2 regions of the Streptomyces sp. NPDC005820 genome follow, and region 1 is predicted to be linked to the other one. Evidence: riboswitches for the same ligand, from Rfam matches in the RefSeq annotation. Region 1 holds a riboswitch; the other holds the start of a gene.

Region 1 (3,228 bases):
CGACCTGCAGAGACCACCGCTCACGGCACGCGGCGCAGGTCACACGATTCGATCTGCGACACTGGTACAGCCATGCCTAAGCCCGGAGAACTCACTTTTGTCGCGCCGCGCGGAGCCAAGAAGCCGCCGCGGCATCTTGCCGATCTCTCGCCTGCGGAGCGGAAGGACGTCGTCGCGGAGATCGGTGAGAAGCCGTTCCGTGCCAAGCAGCTCTCGCAGCACTACTTCGCGCGGTACGCGCACGACCCGGCGGAGTGGACCGACATCCCCGCCGGTGCGCGGGAGAAGCTGCGGGAGGCGCTGCTGCCCGAGCTGATGACCGTCGTACGGCATCTGTCGACCGACGCGGGCACCACCCGCAAGACGCTGTGGCGGCTGTTCGACGGCACGCTCGTCGAGTCGGTGCTGATGCGGTACCCGGACCGGGTCACGATGTGCATCAGCTCGCAGGCGGGCTGCGGGATGAACTGCCCGTTCTGTGCGACCGGGCAGGCCGGGCTGGACCGGAACCTGTCCACCGCCGAGATCGTGCACCAGATCGTGGACGGGATGCGGGCGCTCAGGGACGGGGACGTCCCGGGCGGGCCGGCGCGGCTGTCCAACATCGTCTTCATGGGGATGGGGGAGCCGCTCGCCAACTACAAGCGGGTCGTCACCGCGATCCGGGCCCTCACCGATCCCGCTCCGGACGGCCTCGGGCTGTCGCAGCGCGGGATCACCGTCTCGACGGTCGGGCTCGTGCCCGCCATCCACCGGTTCGCCGACGAGGGCTTCAAGTGCCGGCTCGCGATCTCGCTGCACGCGCCGGACGACGAGCTGCGCGACACCCTCGTCCCCGTGAACACGCGCTGGAAGGTGCGTGAGGTGCTCGATGCCGGATTCGACTACGTGGAGAAGTCGGGACGGCGGCTGTCCATCGAGTACGCGCTGATCCGTGACATCAACGACCAGGCCTGGCGTGGGGACCGGCTCGGGCGGCTGCTCCGGGGCAAGCCCGTGCATGTCAACCTCATCCCGCTGAACCCGACCCCGGGCTCGAAGTGGACGGCCTCCCGGCCCGAGGACGAGAAGGCGTTCGTCGAGGCCATCGCGGCGCACGGGGTGCCCGTCACCGTCCGGGACACCCGTGGCCAGGAGATCGACGGAGCCTGTGGTCAGCTTGCGGCCACCGAGCGGTAAAATCTGGCCACGTCATATCTTCATATTCCGACAGGGGAGCGCCACAGCGCTGAGAGTGCGGCAATCGGGCCGCAGACCCTCTGAACCTCGCCCAGGTCATTCTGGGTAGGAAGTTCGGTCATCGCTCAAGCTGTTGTGCCCTGTCCGGGCGTCCCCCGGGCAGGGCCGCGTTCTTCCTGGCCAACCCCAGGAGGACATCCAGTGCACATCAAGACCTTCGTGGCGGCGACGGTCGGCCTCGGCCTCGTCACGCTGTCCGCATGCGGGTCGTCCGACGCCAAGAGCTCGTCGAGTTCGTCGGACTCCAAGACCGTCACCCTCGTCAGCCATGACTCATGGGCCGCCTCCAAGAGCGTGCTCGCCGACTTCGAGAAGCAGTCCGGGTACAAGGTCAAGGTCCTCACGGACGGCGACGCGGGCCAGGCCGTCAACAAGGCCATCCTGACCAAGGACAACCCGCAGGGCGATGTCTTCTTCGGCGTCGACAACACCCTGCTGTCGCGTGCCCTCGACAACGGTCTCTTCCAGTCGTACGAGGCCAAGGGGCTCGACCAGGTCGGCAGCGCGTACCAGCTGGACGCCGGTAAGCACCGGGTCACGCCCATCGACTACGGCGACATCTGCGTCAACTACGACAAGAAGTACTTCGCCGACCACAAGCTCGCTCTGCCGACGTCGTACGACGATCTGATCAAGCCCGCGTACAAGAACCTCCTCGTCACCGAGAACGCCTCCACCTCCTCCCCGGGCCTCGGCTTCCTGCTCGGCACGGCCGCGCAGTACGGCGACGACGGGTGGGCGGGCTACTGGAAGAAGCTCAAGGCCAACGGGGTGAAGGTGGTCGACGGCTGGGAGCAGGCCTACAACGAGGAGTTCTCCGGTTCCGCCGGCGGCAAGAAGGCGGGGGCCGACCGGCCGCTCGTCGTGTCGTACGCCTCCTCCCCGCCCGCCGAGGTGATCTACGGCGACCCCAAGCCCAGCACCGCCCCGACCGGCGTCGCGAACGGGACCTGCTTCCGGCAGATCGAGTTCGCGGGGCTGCTGAGCAACGCGAGGAACAGCGCGGGCGGCAAGGCGCTCATCGACTTCCTGATCTCCAAGGAGTTCCAGGAGGACATGCCGCTCAACATGTTCGTCTACCCGGTGGTCGAGGGCGCGAGCGTGCCCGCCGAGTTCACGAAGTACGGGCCCGCCGCCAAGGACCCCGAGACCATGGACCCGGCGAAGATCGCCGAGAACCGCGACCAGTGGGTCAAGTCGTGGACCTCGCTCGTACTGAAGTGACCAAGGCGGCCGGACGGCCTTCCGGGAGCGCGGCGCGGCTCGGCCTGATGGCCCTGCCCGTCGCGTTCTTCGGGCTCTTCTTCGCCTATCCCGTCGCCGCGATCGTCGCCCGTGGGCTCAAGGTCGACGGGGCGTGGCAGCTCGGGCGGGTCGTCGACGTCCTGGGCCAGTCCGACATCCGGCACGTCCTGTGGTTCACCACCTGGCAGGCCGTCGCCTCCACCGTGCTCACGCTGCTGGTGGCGCTGCCGGGCGCGTATGTCTTCGCGCGTCTGGACTTCCCGGGCAAGCAGGTGCTGCGGGCCGTTGTGACGGTGCCGTTCGTGCTGCCGACGGTCGTCGTCGGCAGCGCGTTCCTCGCACTCGTCGGGCGCGGCGGTCTGCTGGACGACCTGTGGGGCGTACGGCTGGACACGACCGTGTGGGCGATCCTGCTCGCGCACGTCTTCTTCAACTACGCCGTCGTCGTACGGACCGTCGGCGGGCTCTGGGCGCAGCTCGACCCCCGGCAGGAGGAGGCCGCGCGGATGCTGGGCGCGTCCCGGCTGCGGGCCTGGCGCACGGTGACCCTGCCCGCCCTCGGACCGGCCGTGGCCGCCGCCGCGCTGATGGTCTTCCTCTTCACCTTCACCTCCTTCGGGGTGGTCCAGATCCTCGGCGGGCCCACCTTCTCCACCCTGGAGGTGGAGATCTACCGGCAGACCTCCGAGATCTTCGACCTGTCCACGGCGGCCGTCCTGACGATCGTGCAGTTCGGAGCCGTGG
Region 2 (3,228 bases), on a different contig from region 1:
AGAATCACCGGCACCCGCGCGTGCTCCACGATCAGCTGGAAGTTGTGCGGATTGCGGATCCCGAGCCCGGAGCCGATCGGAGAGCCCAGCGGCATCACCGCCGCACACCCCGCGTCCTCCAGCTTCCGCGCCAGCACCGGATCGTCGTTCGTGTACGGCAGCACCGTGAACCCGTCGTCCACCAGCGTCTCCGCCGCGTCCAGCAACTCCACCGGATCCGGCAGCAGCGTCCGCTCGTCGGCGATGACCTCCAGCTTCACCAGCGACGTCCCGAGCGCCTCCCGCGCCAGCCGAGCCGTCAGCACCGCCTCCCCGGCCGTGAAGCACCCCGCCGTGTTCGGCAGCACCCGGATGCCGAGCCGCTCCAGCACGGACAGCACGGAGCCCCGTACACCGGGGTCCACCCTGCGCATCGCCACCGTCGTCAGCTCGGTCCCGGACGCCACCAGCGCCCGCTCCAGCACCTCCAGGCTGGGCGCACCCCCCGTACCCATGATCAAACGGGACGAGAGGGACGTACCGCCGAGGAGGAACGGATCGTCGGCCACGGCGCTCACCCTCCCTGCACGGCGGTCAGGACTTCCACCCGGTCGCCCTCGCACAGCGCCGTCACGGACCACTCCGCGCGCGGGACGACCGTCTCGTTCAGCGCGGCCGCCACCCCGGAGGGCGCCGCCGTCAGGGACCGTACGACGCTGTCGAGGGCCGTACCGGGAGCGACGGCCTGCCGCTCCCCGTTCACCGAGATGTTCAGCGAGATGGTCATACGAGCTGCTCCGTGCGGGCGGCGGCGCCGAAGCGCCGGGGGGTGAAGGGGCGGGCCTCGTCGGGGAGTTCCCCGGTGGCCAGGGCATGCGCCAGCGCGTCCCCGGTCACCGGCGTCAGCAGCACCCCGTTGCGGTAGTGCCCGGTGGCCAGCAGCAGCCCCTCCAGCGCGGTCGGCCCGAGCAGCGGCGCGTTGTCGGGCGAGCCGGGCCGCAGTCCCGCGCGTGTCTCCGTGAGCGGCAGTTCCGTGATCCCGGGCACCAGTTCGTGCGCGTCGCGCAGCAACTCGTACACGCCGCCCGCCGTCACCGCCGTGTCCCAGCCCGACTCCTCGCTCGTGGCGCCCACGACCAGCTCGCCGTTCTCCCGGGGCACCAGATACACCTGGCCGCCGCGCACGACGGCCCGAACCGTACGGCTGAGGAACGGCGCGTACCCGGCCGGCACCGTCAGCCGCACCACCTGCCCCTTCACCGGCCGCACCGGCGGCAGTACGTCCTCGGGGACCCCTGCCAGCCGCCCGCTGAGGCTTCCCGCCGCGAGCACCACCTGCCCCGCCGCCAGGGCCGTACCGTCCCCGGTGACGACCCCCGCGGCCCGCCCGCCCACGACGGACAGCCGCTCCGCCCACGCGCGGTGCAGGACCACCCCCGCCCGCTCGCACGCCACGACCAGCGCGTCGGTGAGCCGCCGGGGATCGATCTGGTGGTCGCCGTCCACCCGCAGCCCGCCCCGCACCCCGGGCGCGAGCATCGGCTCCAGACGTCGGCACTCCCGCCCGGTCAGCCACTCCGACTCCAGCCCCGACTGCGCCTGCAACGCGTGCAGTTCGCGCAGATGGGCGCGGTCGTCGGCGTCCAGCGCCACCGCGAGCGTGCCGCACCGGCGGTAGCCGAGGTCCAGCCCGCTCGCCTCGGTCAGCTCGGCCGCGAAGTCCGGGTACCGGCGGGCCGAGGCCAGGTTGAGCCCCAGCAGGGTCTGTTCGCCGTAGTGGAGTTCGGTGACGGCGGCCAGCATCCCGGCCGCCACCCGCGCGGCCCCGCCGCCCGGTTCGGGGTCCACCACCGTCGTGGCGAACCCGCGCTGCGCGGCCCGCCACGCCGTGACCAGCCCGATGATTCCGCCCCCCACGACGAGGACGTCGGATGTACGTGTACGCGACATGGGCGTCCAGCCCCTCCCTTCGCCGGCATGACCCGGATCAGGTTCGTACGGTCGGAGGCCGGCCAGCCTCCCTCTCAGCCCGGTGCGTCCGGGCTCCCGCGAGTGCTCTACGTTGGCCACACCCTAGCCCGTGCTTCCGCGCCCCTGTAAAGGGAGCCTCCCGTCAGGAAAGGGGAGCCCCCTCCTCATGCCCCGCTCGCTCGACGGTCTCGTCCTCGCCCCCGTCGCCGACCAGGCCCCGGGCCAGGTCGGCACCCGCACCCGCTTCACGTACCACGAGCAGGACGGCGTGATCTGGGCGGACTACGCGGGCGGCGACGTCGTACGCGGCCATCTCGTGGGTACCCGTAAAGGGGACCGGCTCGAATTCCGGTACGTCCAGCTCAAGCGGGACGGCACGACCTCCTCGGGGCACTGCGTCTCGACGGTCCTCGCCCTGCCGGACGGGCGGGTGCGGCTGGAGGAGACCTGGTCCTGGGAGTCGCAGGAGGGCAGCGGCACCAGCGTTGTGGAGCAGGTCACGGAGCACGAAGGCTGACTGACAAAACGTCAGGTGTCTATGGTGATCAGGTGAGCGAGCTGAGTCGGGAAGAGGACAGGACGGCGGGGCGGCGCGTGGTCGTCGTCGGCGCGGGCATGGCCGGGGTGCAGACCGCGGTCGCCCTGCGCGAACGGGGCTTCGACGGGACCGTGACGCTGATCGGCGCGGAGCCCCACCAGCCCTACGACCGGCCACCGCTGTCCAAGGCCGTCCTGCTCGGCAAGGCCGAGGGCTCCGCCTTCGACGTCGACTTCGACAGCCTCGGCGTCGACCTGCTGCTCGGCCGCGAGGTGCTCGGCCTGCGCCCCGCCGACCACGAGGTGGACACCGAGGCCGGGCCCGTCCCGTACGACGTCCTCGTCCTCGCCACCGGCGCCGAACCGGTCCGGCTGCCGGGCGCCGAAGGGGTGCCGGGCGTCCATCTGCTGCGCACCCTCGACGACGCCGAACGGCTGCGGCCCGTCCTCGCCCGGCAGCACGACGTCGTGGTCGTCGGCGCCGGCTGGATCGGCGCCGAGTTCGCCACCGCCGCCCGCGAGGCCGGCTGCGCGGTCACCGTCGTGGAGGCCGCCGACCGGCCCCTCGCCGGCGCCCTGCCGGCCGAGGTCGCCGCCCCGATGACCGCCTGGTACGCCGACAGCGGCACCGACCTGCGCACCCACGCGCGCGTGGCCCGCGTCGAGCCCGGCGCGGTCGTCCTCGACGACGGCTCCCGGCTGCCCGCGGGCGCCGTCGTCGTCGGCATCGGCGCCCGCCCC

What was found. A riboswitch is a leader RNA that binds a small molecule or an ion and turns the genes downstream of it on or off. The one in region 1 is predicted to bind thiamine pyrophosphate.
Region 2: it holds a riboswitch for thiamine pyrophosphate, as region 1 does, so the genes downstream of both, thiO (glycine oxidase ThiO) here and ABZ464_RS19155 (thiamine ABC transporter substrate-binding protein) in region 1, are expected to answer to the same signal.

The regions. Positions count from the first base shown of each region.
Region 1 covers NZ_JBEXXE010000014.1:146,186-149,413, reverse strand. The annotation lists gene rlmN (23S rRNA (adenine(2503)-C(2))-methyltransferase RlmN) at 73-1,179, shown strand; TPP riboswitch at 1,202-1,309, shown strand; gene ABZ464_RS19155 (thiamine ABC transporter substrate-binding protein) at 1,381-2,463, shown strand; gene ABZ464_RS19150 (iron ABC transporter permease) at 2,439-3,228, shown strand, end outside.
Region 2 covers NZ_JBEXXE010000001.1:230,697-233,924, reverse strand. The annotation lists gene ABZ464_RS01055 (thiazole synthase) at 1-548, opposite strand, end outside; gene thiS (sulfur carrier protein ThiS) at 554-754, opposite strand; gene thiO (glycine oxidase ThiO) at 763-1,929, opposite strand; TPP riboswitch at 1,927-2,039, opposite strand; gene ABZ464_RS01040 (hypothetical protein) at 2,117-2,467, shown strand; gene ABZ464_RS01035 (FAD-dependent oxidoreductase) at 2,545-3,228, shown strand, end outside.